2 regions of the Nonomuraea sp. NPDC049129 genome follow, and region 2 is predicted to be linked to the other one. Evidence: predicted binding sites of a transcription regulator. Region 2 holds the regulator's gene; the other holds the start of a gene.
The links. The regulator HrcA, encoded in region 2, represses chaperone genes, less so after heat shock. The targets are predictions, from matches to a motif close to TTGGCACTCTCNNNNNGAGAGTGCCAA.

Region 1: groES (co-chaperone GroES) is a predicted target of HrcA. The motif match lies at 4,962-4,988, and genes of this name have one in related genera.

Annotation. Positions count from the first base shown of each region.
Region 1 is NZ_JBEZDU010000007.1:64,496-72,237, reverse strand. It holds gene AB0B64_RS23085 (LuxR C-terminal-related transcriptional regulator) at 279-1,310, shown strand; gene AB0B64_RS23080 (DUF5319 domain-containing protein) at 1,350-1,727, shown strand; gene AB0B64_RS23075 (hypothetical protein) at 1,688-1,840, opposite strand; gene AB0B64_RS23070 (sigma-70 family RNA polymerase sigma factor) at 1,837-2,472, opposite strand; gene groL (chaperonin GroEL) at 2,859-4,478, opposite strand; gene groES (co-chaperone GroES) at 4,561-4,875, opposite strand; gene AB0B64_RS23055 (class I SAM-dependent methyltransferase) at 5,281-6,528, shown strand; gene AB0B64_RS23050 (hypothetical protein) at 6,720-7,742, shown strand, end outside.
Region 2 is NZ_JBEZDU010000001.1:760,399-768,140, reverse strand. It holds gene AB0B64_RS03345 (hypothetical protein) at 138-626, opposite strand; gene AB0B64_RS03340 (MOSC domain-containing protein) at 785-1,090, shown strand; gene hemW (radical SAM family heme chaperone HemW) at 1,250-2,470, shown strand; gene AB0B64_RS03330 (DUF4870 domain-containing protein) at 2,527-3,336, opposite strand; gene AB0B64_RS03325 (DUF3097 domain-containing protein) at 3,333-4,142, opposite strand; gene AB0B64_RS03320 (hypothetical protein) at 4,160-4,924, opposite strand; gene hrcA (heat-inducible transcriptional repressor HrcA) at 5,069-6,082, shown strand; gene dnaJ (molecular chaperone DnaJ) at 6,094-7,233, shown strand; gene AB0B64_RS03305 (ATP-binding protein) at 7,245-7,742, opposite strand, start outside.

The DNA of each region.
Region 1 (7,742 bases), on a different contig from region 2:
GTCGGTGATCCGCCCCATCCTCCGGCCACCGACATCCGGGCGGAAGCGCATAAAGCGCCACCGAACCCCCCTCCGCGTCCTGATGGCAAGCGCTGCCAGCTCAAGTGGATGCCGACGCTGGGTTAAGCCTGCGTTACTCATCGGCACACCGCAATGTGAAAACGTGCAATTGCACGAAGCTGCACATGTGGCCAAGGAGTCCACGCAAGGAGCGGACAAGGACGTATCGCCGAGTTATTCTCACGACACGCCCGTGTCCCCCCTACGGAGCCCCTTATATGCGCAGCGAGTCCCACGCCCTGTCCGACCCTCTCGCGGACGCTCCCCTCGCGACGCTGGGCCTCGACCCGGCCCAGACCGCGCTTTACACGGCGGTGCTGCGCCTGCACAGGGCTACGCGTACCGAACTGGCCGAGGCCATGGACGGTCCCGTCGACAAGGTGAGCAGACAGCTCGACGATCTCGTCAGGCTCGGGGTGATCGACGAACAATCGGGCGAATACCTCGCCCGGCACCCCGCCGCCGCGCTCGGCCGGCTGATCGCCGAGCGCCTCGACCGGCTGGCCGAGGAGAGCAGGCGCATCGACTCCGCCCTCGGCTCGATCCGAGGGCTGATCCGCGACTACGACGTGGGGCACGACTACCAGAACGGCGCGTTCCGGGTTGAGATGGTGAGCGGGGCCGACGTGCTCTACGAGAGCGTGGTGGGCATGGCGGTGCAGTCCCAGTCCCCGCCGATGCACTTACTCACCGCCATTCCCGACGAGCGGACGATGGCGGACTTCGTACGGAAATTTGCCGATCCTTGGATCGATGCACAGCAGCGGAAACTCCTGAACGTCCGGGCCGTCATCCCGGTCTCCACCCTGACCCTGCCCGGCGTACGCGACCAGCTGACCAGGCTGCTGGCCACCGGCGGGACCGTACGCACGCTGGACCGGGTGCCGAGCTGGTTCATGACCGCCGGGCCCGACGCCGCCGGCCTGCCCGCGCTGTGGGGCGGCAACCTGCCCGACCACGCCTACAACTTCTACCTGGTCCGGACCCCGATCGTCGTGGGCATGCTCCGGTCGCTCTTCGAGGAGCTGTGGGGCCGGGCCGTACCCCTGCCCTGGGGTCGCCGGGGCGAGGGCGTGGTGCAGGTGCTGCGGCTCGCGGCGCAGGGCATGTGCGACGACTCGATAGCCCGCCAGCTCGGTGTCTCCGTGCGCACGGTACGGGCCAGGTTTGCCGACGCCATGGTTCAGCTTGGCGCGCAATCACGCTTTCACGCAGGTGTGGAGGCCGCCCGGCGTGGATGGCTGAGCTAATCACCACCGCGGTGGCCGCATCGGTCATATGGTGGGAAGGTGCTGGAAGACGTCCCCCGCGACCCGTTCGCGGACGACCCGAACGACCCTTCCTCAGCGATGGGCGAGCTCGACGACGCCGAACCGCTGACCGCCTCCGAGCGCGACGAGGCCATTACCGACCTGGCCGACGTCGAGGTCTTCCGCTCCTTGTTAGAGCAGCAGGGAGTGCTGGGCCTGGTGCTCGACTGCCCGGAATGCGGCGAGCAGCACTTCTTCGACTGGGAGCTGCTGCGCGGCAATCTGCGCCAGATGATCGACAAAGGCCAGCCCCAAATGCACGAGCCGGCCTTTCACCCTGACCCGGCCGACTACGTGACCTGGGAATACGCCAGAGGCTACGTCGACGGTGTCATCGACACCGAGGAGCGCCGCTGATCCACATCGTCCAGCAGCGCGGCGAGCAGCCGCGCGGCCGGATCGCGTGAATCGGGCAGCTCGCCGCGGGCCAGCACGTCGAGGAGCGCGTCAGTCTGCTCCTCCGGCGTCAAGCCGACTCCAGTTCGGCCATCTGCCGCAGCCTCGCCAGCGCTCGATGCTGGGCAACACGGACCGCACCTGGTGACATACCGAGTACATTACCGGTCTCCTCCGCCGACAGCCCCGACACCACCCGCAACAACAGCAACTCGCGCTGGTTGTCGGGGAGTCTGGCGAGCAGCCTGCGGGCGTACTCCACCTCGATGTAGCGGACCACCGTCTCCTCGGGCCCCGGTCCGTCGTCCGGCCCGTCCGGTAGATCCTGAGTCGGTACGGCCGAGCGGACCGAACTCCGCAACGCGTCGGCCACCTTGTGCGAGGCGATACCGAAGACGAAGGAGGCGAAAGGCCGTCCCATGTCGCGGTATCGCGGCAGCGCGGACAGGACCGCGATGCACACCTCCTGGGCTACGTCATCGGCAATGTGATATTGCCCTGAAACCCTGCCCAGCCTGGCGCGGCAATAGCGCACCACCATCGGACGCAACTCGCCGAGCAGGGATTCGATCGCAGTGCGATCTCCCTGTACGGCGAGGCTCGTCAGTTCCCTTAGGTCGGAGTCATCCGTCCGTGCCGGAAGTCTCGACGCGAGCCTTACCCCAATTTTGGCGTCGGCGACGCTTCCCTCGCTCACGATAGGCATGATGCCCGCACTGATCGGGCCTGTCGTCATCGTGAACGGCTACGGATTGGTCACATTGACGCGGCGATAACGCGCGGTAATCGACCGGCCACACTAAGCCTTTATTGCGGAAGAATATTTCATCCCATAACCCCAAATGTGCAGAAATTGTCAGACGCCTAGACGCTTAAGCCACACATCCGGTTTACCCGAATAAACCACTTTCCCGGTTCATCACCCTTCGCTCACCCTCTCAGCAGCTTCGACTGGATTGCCCGTATGTCATATGCCATACATGGCTTTGCGGGGGTTGGAGGCCCAGGGGCGCGCCGGAGAAAGCACACGACCCGCACCTGGAAATCAGGCGCGGGTCGGGTGAGGAAGAAACGGCCCAGTGAAAGAACGGCTCAGTGGCCGTGGCCGTGACCGTGGCCCTGACCGGCGGCGGCCGGCTCCTCCTCCGGCTTGTCGACGACGAGCGCCTCGGTGGTGAGGAGCATGCCGGCGATCGACGCGGCGTTCTGGACGGCCGAACGGGTGACCTTGACCGGGTCGATGACGCCCTGGTCGAGCAGGTTGCCGTAGTCGCCGGTGGCGGCGTTGAGGCCGTGGCCCGCCGACAGCTCCGAGACCTTGTGGGTGACCACGTAGCCCTCGAGACCGGCGTTCTCGGCGATCCAGCGCGTCGGCTCGACCAGCGAGCGGCGGACGATGGCGACACCGGTCGCCTCGTCGCCCGTCAGGCCCAGGTCGTCGAGGTCCTTGGCGACGTGGATCAGCGCGGAGCCACCGCCGGAGACGATGCCCTCCTCGATCGCGGCGCGCGTAGCGGAGATCGCGTCCTCGAGGCGGTGCTTCTTCTCCTTGAGCTCCACCTCGGTGGCGGCGCCGACGCGCAGCACGCACACACCGCCGGCCAGCTTCGCAAGGCGCTCCTGCAGCTTCTCGCGGTCCCAGTCGGAGTCAGACTGCTCGATGGCAATCTTGATCTCCTTGACCCGGTCCTCGATCGCCTGCTGGTCGCCGCCGCCGTCGACGATGGTCGTGTTGTCCTTCGTCACGACGATGCGGCGGGCGTTGCCGAGCACCTCAAGGCCGACGTTCTCGAGCTTGAGGCCGACCTCCTCGCTCACGACCTGGCCACCGGTGAGGATGGCGATGTCCTGCAGCATGGCCTTGCGGCGGTCGCCGAAGCCCGGAGCCTTGACGGCGACCGAGGTGAACGTGCCGCGGATCTTGTTGGTGACCAGGACGGCCAGGGCTTCGCCCTCGACGTCCTCGGCGACCACGAGCAGCGGCTTCTTGGTCTGCGCGATCTGCTCGAGCAGCGGCAGGAAGTCGGAGATCGAGGAGATCTTGCCCTGGGTGAGCAGGATGTAGGCGTCCTCGAGGACGGCCTCCATGCGCTCGGGGTCGGTCACCATGTACGCCGACAGGTAGCCCTTGTCGAACTGCATGCCCTCGGTGAACTCGAGCTCCATGCCCATGGCGTTGGACTCTTCGACGGTGAGAACACCGTCCTTGCCCACCTTGTCGAACGCCTCGGCGATCAGGTCGCCGATCTTGGCGTCCTGAGCGGAGATGGTCGCGACGTTCGCGATCTCCTTCTTGTCCTCGACCGGGCGCGCGCTGGCCAGCAGCTTGTCGCTGATCGCCTTGGCGGCCTTGTCGATGCCGCGCTTCAGCGACAGCGGCGAGGCGCCGGCGGCCACGTTGCGCAGGCCCTCGCGGACCATCGCCTGGGCCAGGACCGTCGCGGTGGTGGTGCCGTCACCGGCGACGTCGTTGGTCTTGGTGGCGACTTCCTTGGCGAGCTGGGCGCCGAGGTTCTCGTAGCGCTCCTCCAGCTCGATCTCACGAGCGATGGTCACGCCGTCGTTCGTGATCGTCGGAGCACCGAACTTCTTGTCGATGACGACGTTGCGGCCACGGGGGCCGAGGGTTACCTTCACGGCGTCCGCGAGGGCGTTGACGCCGCGCTCAAGCGCGCGGCGTGCGTCCTCGTCGAACGCTAGGATCTTCGCCATGCTGAAAGTCCTCTCCTAGCGTCGAAAGCCCCGGCCGCACGCGCTCAGACGAGACGCGCGCCCGGGGCCCGACGCATCCGGCTTACTTCTCGATGATCGCGAGAACGTCGCGGGCGGAGAGCACGAGGTACTCCTCGCCGCCGTACTTGACCTCAGTGCCGCCGTACTTGCTGTAGAGGACGATGTCGCCCTCAGCGACGTCGAGCGGAATACGCTTGTCGCCGTCCTCATCCCAGTTGCCCGGGCCCACCGCGAGGACCTTGCCCTCTTGCGGCTTCTCCTTGGCGGTGTCAGGAATGACCAGGCCGGAAGCGGTCGTCTGCTCGGCCTCAAGCGGCTGAACCACGATGCGGTCGCCGAGCGGCTTAACGGGAACCTTGGTGGCGGTCGTCACGATCGGACCTCCCCTTCAGATTTGAATGATCTAGAAGAGGCGACCAGCGGGGCCTGCCGTCGCGGGTGTCAGACCTGCCTCGTCGCACGTTGGCACTCTCAAGGGGAGAGTGCCAACAGGAAACATATGCAAGAGGGGCTTGACAGTCAACACGAACGCGTCTGCTCAGAGCGATAAGGCCCAAGAGCTTGCCCAAGGTTGGGGCTAAATGGGGTGACACGCACTGTTGACGCGGGGCGAACGCCTGAGCCCGCACCTCCGCGGACAGCGGACGTTCCAGCCACCGCGCACGCTCACGGCGGCCGTTCCCGCCGTCCGCCGTACGCGCACGGCGGACGTTCCGGTCCACCACCGTACGCGCACGGCCGCAGGCTGGAGTGCGGCGGGGAGGCGCTAACGTCGGGTGACGTGGATCTCGACGCCTTCACCGAGTTGCTCACCCCGCGCGGGCAGCGCGCACTCGCCGAGGCCGTCGAGGTGGTGGGCGCCGATCCGGTGGCCGCGGCGACGAGGCTGCGCAGGTCGTACGACGCCGGCCTCACTTCGGCCGCGCTCACCCAGGCGGCGCTGCGCGAGCGCGCCAAGGCCAAGTTCGGCGCCGACGCGGCACTCATGTACTTCACTCCGCACGGTCTGGAGCAGGCCACCCGAGCCGAGGCCGGCGCCCACCGGGCCCGCCGCCTGGCCGGAACCGCCGGCGGGACGCGGGTCGTGGACGTCTGCTGCGGCATCGGCGGCGACTTCCTCGCGCTGGCCCGCGCCGGTTGCGTCGTGGACGCCGTGGACCTCGACCCGCTGACCGTCGCCGTCGCCCGGGCCAACGCGGAGGCGCTCGGGCTCGCGGATCGGGTCACCGTACGCCAGGCGGACGCCGCGACGGTCTCTCCGGAGGACTACGACTGGCTGTTCGCCGACCCCGCCCGCCGGACCAGCCGCGGCAGGACGTTCGACCCCATGGCCTACTCGCCGCCGTGGCCGGTCGTGCTCGACCTGGTCGCCAGGGCTCGGCGGGCCTGCTTGAAGGTGGCTCCGGGCATCCCGTACGAGTTCATCCCGGGCGAGGCCGAAGCCGAGTGGGTGTCGTACAAGGGCGAGGTGAAGGAGGCAGCCCTTTGGACCAGCCCCGCCGAAGGGGCGGCGCGGGCCGAGGGGCCGACGCGAGGCGAGGGGCCGACGCGAGGCGAGGGGCCGACGCGAGGCGAGGGGCCGACGCGGCGGGCGACGTTGCTGCCCGGCGGCGAGACACTCGTCGCCCGCGGGGCCGAGGCGCCGACCGGCCCCGTCGGTCGCTTCGTGTACGAACCCGACGGGGCCGCGATCCGCGCGCACCTCGTCGGGGAGGTCGCCGAGATGGTCGGCGGCCGCCTCCCCGACCCGATGATCGCCTACATCACCGGCGACGAGCCGTTCGACACCCCATGGGCCGCGCGTTACGCGGTGGAAGAAGTGCTGCCGTTCTCGCTGAAGCGCCTCCGCGCTACTCTCCGCGAGCGGCAAGTCGGAAATGTCGTCATCAAGAAGCGAGCCTCGGCGGTCGACATCGAACGGCTCAGAAATGACCTGCGACTTTCGGGTGACAAATCTGCGGTAATCATACTTACCCGCATCATGGATAAGCCTTCCGCCCTGATTTGTCACCCATCCCCACCTGCATAAATGGCAAACTAGGGCATTATCGGGCCAACCCCGATCTTTTACTTCGCTCCTGACGGACCTTGATCGAGCGGCTAAGGTGAGCACGCGGGAGTCCTCCCCCTTTGGCGATTAGCCGCGTTCTCGTTTCATCTGCAAACCGGACCTATCCCACCGCTGCGCGGCAGACCGTCGGCGAGCGAAGGAGCCTTTCGGTGGATCACGCCAACCACACCACCCTTCTACAGGCAGGCGGCGATTCCGCCATCTCCGAAAGGATGCGGGACCTGCTCGCGCGTGCGTCTCAGGACCACGTCTACGAGCAGCGGACCCAGGGTGCCGTCCTCGACGAGATCCGCCAGCGCCTTGAGGGTATGGAGTGGCTGCTCAGGGAGGTCCGCGAGCGGGAGTTGGGGGGTCTGAGCGGCACGCTCGAAACGGTGAGCGGGCGACTTGACGACATCGCGGCCAAACCGCCGATGTGGGCGGAGGGCCTTGCCCAGCATGTCGAGGCGGTACGCGACCACGTCGACGCCGTCGGCGAGCAGGTGGGCACCGTTGACGCGCATGTGGAGTCGGTTCACCAGCGGGTCGCGCCGGTGGCGGAGTTGCCGGGGCTCTGGGCCGAGGTCGGCACCGTCGGCGACAACGTGGACGAGGTGCTCAAGAAGCTGCAGGCGGTCCTCGACTTCACGGAGGGCATCACCAAGCGGATGAGCGACCTGGGCGTCAGGCTGGGTCACCTCAACACGGGCATGGAGGCCGCCGCCGGCCGCTTCAGCCGCATCGACAAGTCGCTCGCCGAGCTGACCGCCCGTACGGACCGCATCGAAGGCGCGCTGCTGGAGCTGCCCGACAGCTTCGACGGCAAGCTGGCCGCCAACGCCGAGCAGCTCGACGGCAAGCTCACCGCCACCGCCGAGCAGATGACCGAACACTTGGACGGCAAGCTCGACGCGGCCACCGACCAGCTCGACGGCAGGCTCACCGCCGCCGCCCACCAGCTCGGCGGCAAGCTCACCGCGGCCACGGACCGGCTCGTCGCCCAGGTGGACGGCACCGAGCAGCGCCTCTCCGTACGTCTGGGCGAGACCGAGGACCTACTGACCGACCTGGACCAGCGGCTCACCGGCCGCCTGGACAGGACCGAGCAGAGCCTGACCACGCACCTCGACCGGGCCGAAAAGGGCCTCACCGCCCGTCTGGGCGAGTCCGAGCAGGGCCTGGCCGACCGCCTC
Region 2 (7,742 bases):
GGCTGCGGTCAATCCGGTGATCGTCAGGCCGGAGCCGCTCAAGCCGAGCGCCGGCTTGGACCGTACCTGCGCCCATACGAACACGACGATCACCCCCAGTCGCAGGACGAAGGGGGCGATCTTTGACGGGTCCGGCATCACTCCACGAAGCTATCCGCCCGCACGGTCGTACCGGAAAGGGCGCGGCCGCGACGGGCGACGAGCAGAGCCTGGGCGCCGATGGTCAGGCCGACGAAGAACAGGATGCCGGAGGTCGAGACGTTCAGGCCGAGGGCGGTGCCGGCGAAGTACAGGCCCACGCGGCTCGCGACCGAGGCCAGCCAGGCCAGAAGGGTCAAGGGGGTGGCTTTCGACCAGGTAACCCCGGCCTCGTCCATCCAGACGCGTACGGTCGCGGCTCGGACGGCGCCGAAGACCACGGCGGCGATGGCCTCCACCACCACGAGGGCCAGGCTGAGGGCAAGCTGGGCGGTGTCGATGAGGCCGCCGGTCAGCAGGCCCAGTGCGACCAGGGCGGCGGAGACATAGACGATGCCGTTTCTGGCCGTGGGGCGGGTCATCATCTGCCGGTAGACGACGAAGATGACGGCGGCGGGGATGAGCAGCGCGCTCAGCAGGGGATCCATGGGTCTGACGGTAGGGATGAGCGGTGTGGCGGCGGATCGGACTGGGGGTTGAGTCCTGGATCTCCACCCTGGGGTGGAGAGCACGGGCAGTGGATCGGTCATGGGGTTCGGTTTGCCGTCGGCATATGCGTCTTATCTCAGTAAATGTCGGGAAACCGGTGGATGTTGAGTGGGCGGGCAAGCTGGGGCGGACGGCCATCAACAAGGCGTCTGTCGCGGGGCGGGTGGATGCGAACGCCAACGGGCTGGCGGGTGACGAACGGGCCGACAAGGCGAACCACGGCGGGCCGTGCCACGCGGTCCACGCCTACGCCAGGGAGGATTACGACTGGTGGAGGGGGTTCTGGGACGTGACCTGCGTGACGGCAGGTTCGGTGAGAACCTCACCACGTCGGGGCCGGACGTCAATGGGGCGCTGCTCGGGGGACCGGATCGCGGAACGGGTCCTCAAAGACGCTCCGTGAGCCTCGCCGGGCGGTCTTCCAAGAGCCGCCAAATAGTTTCCCGGATCGGAGAGTCACCGGATCGGAGAGTCACCGGATCGGAGAGTCACCGGATCGGTGAGTCGCCGGATCGGAGCGCCGCTGGATCAGGCAGTCAATGGCAGCGGGCAGACTGGAGGCGTGCCATCCACCCTGCCCGACGGCGACGCCGCGCCCTCCTCCGGCGAACTGCCCGAGAGCGCGCTGCGCGGCCTCGGCGAGCGTCCGTTCGGCTTCTACGTGCACGTCCCGTTCTGCGTGACGCGCTGCGGCTACTGCGACTTCAACACCTACACCGCCGCCGAGCTGGGCCCCGGTGCCTCGCACCGCGACTACGCCGACACGGCCATCGAGGAGGTACGGCTGGCCCGACGCGTCCTCGGTGACGTGGAGCTCCCGGTCGAGACCGTGTTCTTCGGCGGCGGCACGCCCACCCTGCTGCCCGCCGAAGACCTGGGCCGGATCCTCGGCGCGATCGACGCGGAGTTCGGGCTCAAGGCGGGCGCCGAGGTGACCACGGAGGCCAACCCCGAGTCGGTCGACCCGGCCTACCTCGGCAGGCTGCTGGACGGCGGCTTCAACCGGGTCAGCTTCGGCATGCAGAGCGCCAGGGAGCACGTGCTCAAGGTGCTCGACCGGCAGCACACGCCCGGCCGGGCGGCGCAGGCCGTACACGAAGCCAAGAAGGCCGGGTTCGAGCACGTCAACCTGGACCTGATCTACAGCACGCCCGGCGAGTCCGACGACGACTGGCGGGCGTCGCTGGAGGCGGCGATCGCCGCCGAGCCCGACCACGTCTCCGCCTACTCGCTGATCGTGGAGGAGGGCACGCGGCTGGCCGCCAGGATCAGGCGCGGCGAGCTGCCGATGCCCGACGACGACGTGGCCGCCGACCGCTACCAGATCGCCGACGCGCTGCTGGCGGAGGCGGGCTTGCGCTGGTACGAGGTGTCCAACTGGGCCACGGACGACGACGCGCGGTGCCGGCACAACCTGCTCTACTGGACCGGTGGCGACTGGTGGGCCGTCGGCCCCGGCGCGCACAGCCACGTGGGCGGCACCCGCTGGTGGAACGTCAAGCATCCGGCCGCCTACGCGCAGCGCCTGGCCGCGGGCACTTCGCCCGCGCACGCGCGCGAAGTGCTTGCCGACGACGACCGCGAGGCCGAGCGCCTGATGCTGGAGCTCCGGCTGGCCTCCGGCTACCCGGTCGCCGACGTGGCTCCGGGCGCGCGTACGGCCGTCGCGGTGGCGCTGGGCGACGGTCTGCTGGAGCCGGAGCCGTTCAAGGCGGGGCTGCTGGTCCTCACCCTGCGCGGCCGGCTCCTGGCCGATGCCCTGGTGCGGGATCTGCTCGGCTGAGCATTGCCCTGGTACGGGCTCAGCTCAGCCGACTATTGGCCTGGTATGCGGTCTGCTCAGCTGACCATGCGGATGGCGATCGGGTAGCGGTAGTTCTCGCCCTTGTTGGCGGCGATGGCGGCCTGGATGTGGAAGATCAGCGACACGATCCAGATGATGGGGAACAGGATGATCCCGATCAGGACGACCGTCAGCAGGCCCGCGACGACGTAGCCGATGAACATCGTGATCTGGAAGTTCAGCGCCTCGGCCGACTGGTCGCGGACATAGGGTGACTCGTCCCGCTTCATCAGGTAGATGATCAGCGGGCCGATCCAGGAGACGAGCAGGCCGAGCAGGTGGGCCAGCATGGCCATCGTGGTGTCGTCGCTGCCCGGCCGCGGACCGTAGACGCCGGGGACGTGCGGCGGACGCTGCTGCGGGGCCGCGTAGCCGTAGCCGGGCTGCTCGTAGCCGGGCGGCGGCGTGGGCGGCTGCCCGTAACCGTAACCGGGCGACTGCCCGTAGCCGCCGGAACCAGGCTGCCCGTAGCCGCCGGAACCAGGCTGCCCGTAACCGTAGCCAGGCTGTGGCCCCGACCCAGGACCGCTCTGAGGCCCGGAACCGTAAGCGGGCTGGTCACCATACCCAGGCGCGGGCCCCGAGCCGGGCTGACCGCCATACTCGGGCGCGGGACCGGACCCTGGCTGGGCGCCGTATCCGGGCGCGGGACCCGACCCAGGCTGGGCTCCGTATCCGGGCGTCGGTCCGGAGCCAGGCTGGGCGCCGTACTCCGGTTGCCGAGGGGTTTCGGGGTTGATGTCCGACTGCGAGATGCGTCGCGTCGCATCATCGTCCGGCGGCGGCTGCGGGGGATCCTGGCTCATGGTGCCTCCGTAACGAAGTCGATCAGTTCCTCGACCCGGCCGAGCAGCTCGGGCTCCAGGTCCGTGAATGCCGAGACGGCGCCGAGGATCCGCCGCCACGCGTCGGCCGGCTCCATCCGCCAGCCCAGGGCGGCGATCACGCCCTCCTTCCACGGCACCCCGCGCGGCACGTCCGGCCAGGCCGGGATCCGCAGCACGGAGGGCTTGACCGCCTGCCAGATGTCCACGTAGGGATGGCCCACGACGAGCACGTGGGGTGAGGTCACCTGAGCGGCGATCCGGCTCTCCTTGGAGCCCGGCACGAGATGGTCGACCAGCACGCCCAGCCTACGCTCCGGCGACGGGCCGAACTCGGCGACGATCGCGGGCAGGTCGTCCACGCCCTCCAGATACTCGACCACGACGCCCTCCACCCGGAGGTCGTGGCCCCAGATCTTCTCCACGAGGGCGGCGTCGTGCACGCCTTCCACGTAGATGCGGCTCTCCTTGGCCACCCTGGCCCGCAGGCCCTCGACGGCTATCGAGCCGGACGCGCTCCGCCTGGGGCTCGACACCCCCGGGGCGGCCGGCCGTACGAGCGTCACGACCTTGCCGTCCAGCAGGAACGCGGCGGGCGCGAACGGGAACAGGCGGCGCTTGCCGAAACGGTCCTCCAGCGTGACGGCCTCCTTGTCGCAGGCCACCACGGCGCCGCAGAAGCCGCTCTCGGCGTCCTCCACGACCAGATCGAGTTCGGCGGGCACCTGGGGGATCTTGCCCTTGCCCGGCCGCCGCCAATTTCCCGCTAGAACATCGCCGTCGTACACACGGGGACCGTAGCAAATCACCCGCCCGCCGCAAGGCGCTTGCGATGAGAGCTCCGCCGGGTCACCACCATGATCGTCGTGATGACGGCGGCCAGCACGCCCAGACCCGGGATCACCAGCAGCGCCGCCACACCGCCCACCAGCCCGCCCGCGGCGGCGGCGAAGTCGCGGCCGACGCCGAAGCGCACGTTGGTCGGCTCCTGGGTCGTGCAGGTGAACTGGTAGTCGCCCTTGGCAGGCGCGTTGACCACGAGGATGAGCTGCCACTGCGTGCCGTTGACGGTGACCCGCTCGGTGCCGGACGTCTTGGCGAGCCTGGCCTGGCCGGGACCGCCGTCGATCCGGCACATGTAATGGACCTGGCTCTCACTGGCGAGGTACACCACCGGCTTCTCCGCCGGGTCCAGCGGCACGGTGACGCTCTGGCCCGCCGTGAACGTCTTGGACGGGGCCACCGCGCCCACCGTGTTCAGGATGCCGCTCACGAACACTCCCACCCCGACCAGCCCGGCGAGCAGCGCCAGGCCCCAGGCGACCGCGATCCACCGCAACCGCGGTCTGATCAACTTCGGGTCAACCTGAGGGCCGAACCGCTGCGGCGTGCCGTAAGGTCCGGGCTGGTACGGCTGCTGCTGCCCGTAGGGGCCGGGCTGGTAGTGCTGCTGGCCGTATTGCGGCGGACCATATTGGGGCGGCGGCGGGCCGTACTGGGGAGGTTGCCCCTGGTACGGACCCTGTCCCGGCGGTGGACCGTAGGAGGGGGGCTGGGAGTCGTCGGTCATATCGGCCAGTGTGCGCCCTATTGGCGGCCACTCGCTAGCTCCGGTGTTATCGCACCTTGTGGGCGGGAGCCGTACACTTGGCACTCGGGAACACAGAGTGCTAGACCTGTCGTTTCCTGAAAGGCAGAGGTAGGAGGTGAGCGCGTGCTCGACGATCGGAAGCTGGCGGTGCTCCGCGCCATTGTCGAAGACTACGTGTCCACCAATGAGCCGGTGGGCTCCAGGGCGCTCGCCGAACGCCACAACCTGAAGGTCTCCCCAGCGACGGTCAGGAACGACATGGCCGCCCTGGAGGAGGAGGGCTACATCACCCAGCCGCACACCAGCGCGGGCCGCGTGCCGACGGACAAGGGCTATCGCCTGTTCGTCGACCGGCTCTCGCAGGTCAAGCCGCTCTCCGGAGCGGAGCGCCGGGCGATCGAGACGTTCCTCGCCGGCGCGGTCGACCTCGACGACGTGGTCACCCGCACGGTGCGGCTGCTCGCGCAGCTCACCCGGCAGGTCGCGGTCGTGCAATACCCGACGCTGACCCGCTCGACGGTCAGGCACGTCGAGCTCGTGCCCCTGCACGACCGGCGGATCATGCTCGTGCTGATCACCAACACGGGCCGCGTCGAGCAGCGGGTGGTCGAGCTGCCCGAAGTGGTGGAGGACACCCGCATCGCGCACCTGCGCGCGGTGCTCAACGCCTCCCTCGACGGCTGCGGCCTGCTCAACGTCCCCGATCAGGTCGCCGACCTGCCGGAGCGGCTGCCCGTCGAAGACCGTCCCGTGGTGGCCACTATCCTGTCGGTGCTCCTCGAGACGCTGGTCGAGCGCCATGATGAGAAGATCGTGTTCGCCGGTGCGGCCAACCTCGCCGGGGCCGACTTCTCGACCGGGCTGCGCGATGTGCTCGAAGCACTGGAGGAGCAGGTCGTGCTCATGCGGCTGCTCGGCGAGACTTCCACAGACACCCCGTCCACGCTCACCGTGCGCATCGGCTCGGAGAACCCGTTCCTCCGTGGCACGTCGATCGTCGCAACCGGGTACGGTTCTGGCGACAACGAACTGGCCCGGCTAGGCGTGCTAGGCCCCACGAGGATGGACTATCCCGTGACGATGGGCGCCGTGCGCGCGGTGGCACGCTACGTCAGCCAAATCCTGGCTGCATCATAAGAGGTCGATAAGTGGCAAACAGCGACTACTACGCCACCCTCGGGGTGCGCCGTGACGCCAGTCAGGAAGAGATCAAGAAGGCCTACCGCAGGCTTGCCCGCGAACTCCATCCCGACGTCAATCCGGACCCCGCGACCCAGGAGCGGTTCAAGGAGATCACGCAGGCCTACGAGGTGCTGTCCGACGCCAACAAGCGTCAGATGTACGACCTGGGCGGCGACCCCTTCGGCGGCTCCGGCGCGGGCCAGGGAGCGGCCGGCTTCGGCGCGGGCTTCCCGTTCAGCGACATCATGGACGCCTTCTTCGGCACGGCCGGGGGCGCGCGCGGGCCCCGTTCGCGGGCCAGGAGAGGGCGCAACGCGACCATCCGCGTCGAGCTCGACCTGCGCGAGACCGCCTTCGGCACCACCCGCGAGCTGGTCGTCGACACGGCCGTGCTCTGCGAGGTCTGCCAGGGCGCGGGCGCCGCGTCCGGCACCCACCCCGACACCTGTGACATGTGCAACGGGCGCGGCGAGATCTCCCAGGTCACCCGGTCGTTCCTGGGCCAGGTCATGACCTCCAGGCCGTGCCCCCAGTGCGGCGGCTTCGGAACGATCATCCGCCACCCGTGCCAGGAGTGCTCGGGTGACGGCCGCGTGCGCACCCGCCGTACGATCAAGGTCCGCATCCCCGCGGGCGTCGAGGACGGCACGCACATCCAGCTCGCCGGCGAGGGCGAGGTCGGCCCCGGCGGCGGCCCGCCCGGAGACCTCTTCCTGGAGATCGTCGAGCGCCCGCACGAGATCTTCGAGCGGCGCGGCGACGACCTGCACTGCACGGTCCAGATCCCGATGACGGCCGCCGCGCTCGGCACCAACCTCGCCGTGGAGACGCTCGACGGCTCCGAGGAGGTCGACGTGCGGCCGGGCACGCAGTCGGGCCAGGTCATCACGATGTACGGCAGGGGCGTGCAGCGGCTCAACGAGACGGGCCGCGGCGACCTGCTCATCCACGTCAACGTGGAGACCCCGCTGCGCCTCGACCCGGCGCAGGAGGAGCTGCTGCGCGAGCTGGCCAAGCAGCGTGGCGAGGAGCGGCCGCCCGGGAAGTTCGCCCCCGGGCAGCAGGGGTTCTTCTCGCGGCTGCGGGACGCGTTCAACGGCCGCTGAACGGGACACGTTCAACGGCCGGTGACCCGTAAGGGCACCAGGAGTTCGCCCGGGAGGGCCACCCGGGCGGTGATGCCGTGTGGCGGCGACTCGTCCAGCCACACGCGCACACCGAGCCGCTCGGCCAGCCTGCCCACCACGTAGTGGCCGAGGTAGCGGGTGGGGGCGGCGAAGAAGCGCCGTTCGCCACGGAGCCGGGCGTTCGCGGCGGCGCGCTCTCCCTCGGTCATCCCCACGCCCTGGTCGACGATCGCGATGTGGCACTCGCCCTCGCGTGTGCTGGCCCGGATCTCCACCTCGGTGTCGGGCGCCGAGCAGGTCAGCGCGTTGTCGACCAGCTCGGTCACCAGGTGCGCGATCTCGGCGACGGCCGTGCCCCTGAGCAGGGCGTCGTCCACTTCGCCCAGCACCGCGCGGCCGGACCCGGCCGCGCTCAGGGCCGAGCGGAGCACGTCGCGTACGGCCACGGGATCGGGCGGGCGGCGCGGGCGGCCGGTGGCGGGCCGGTG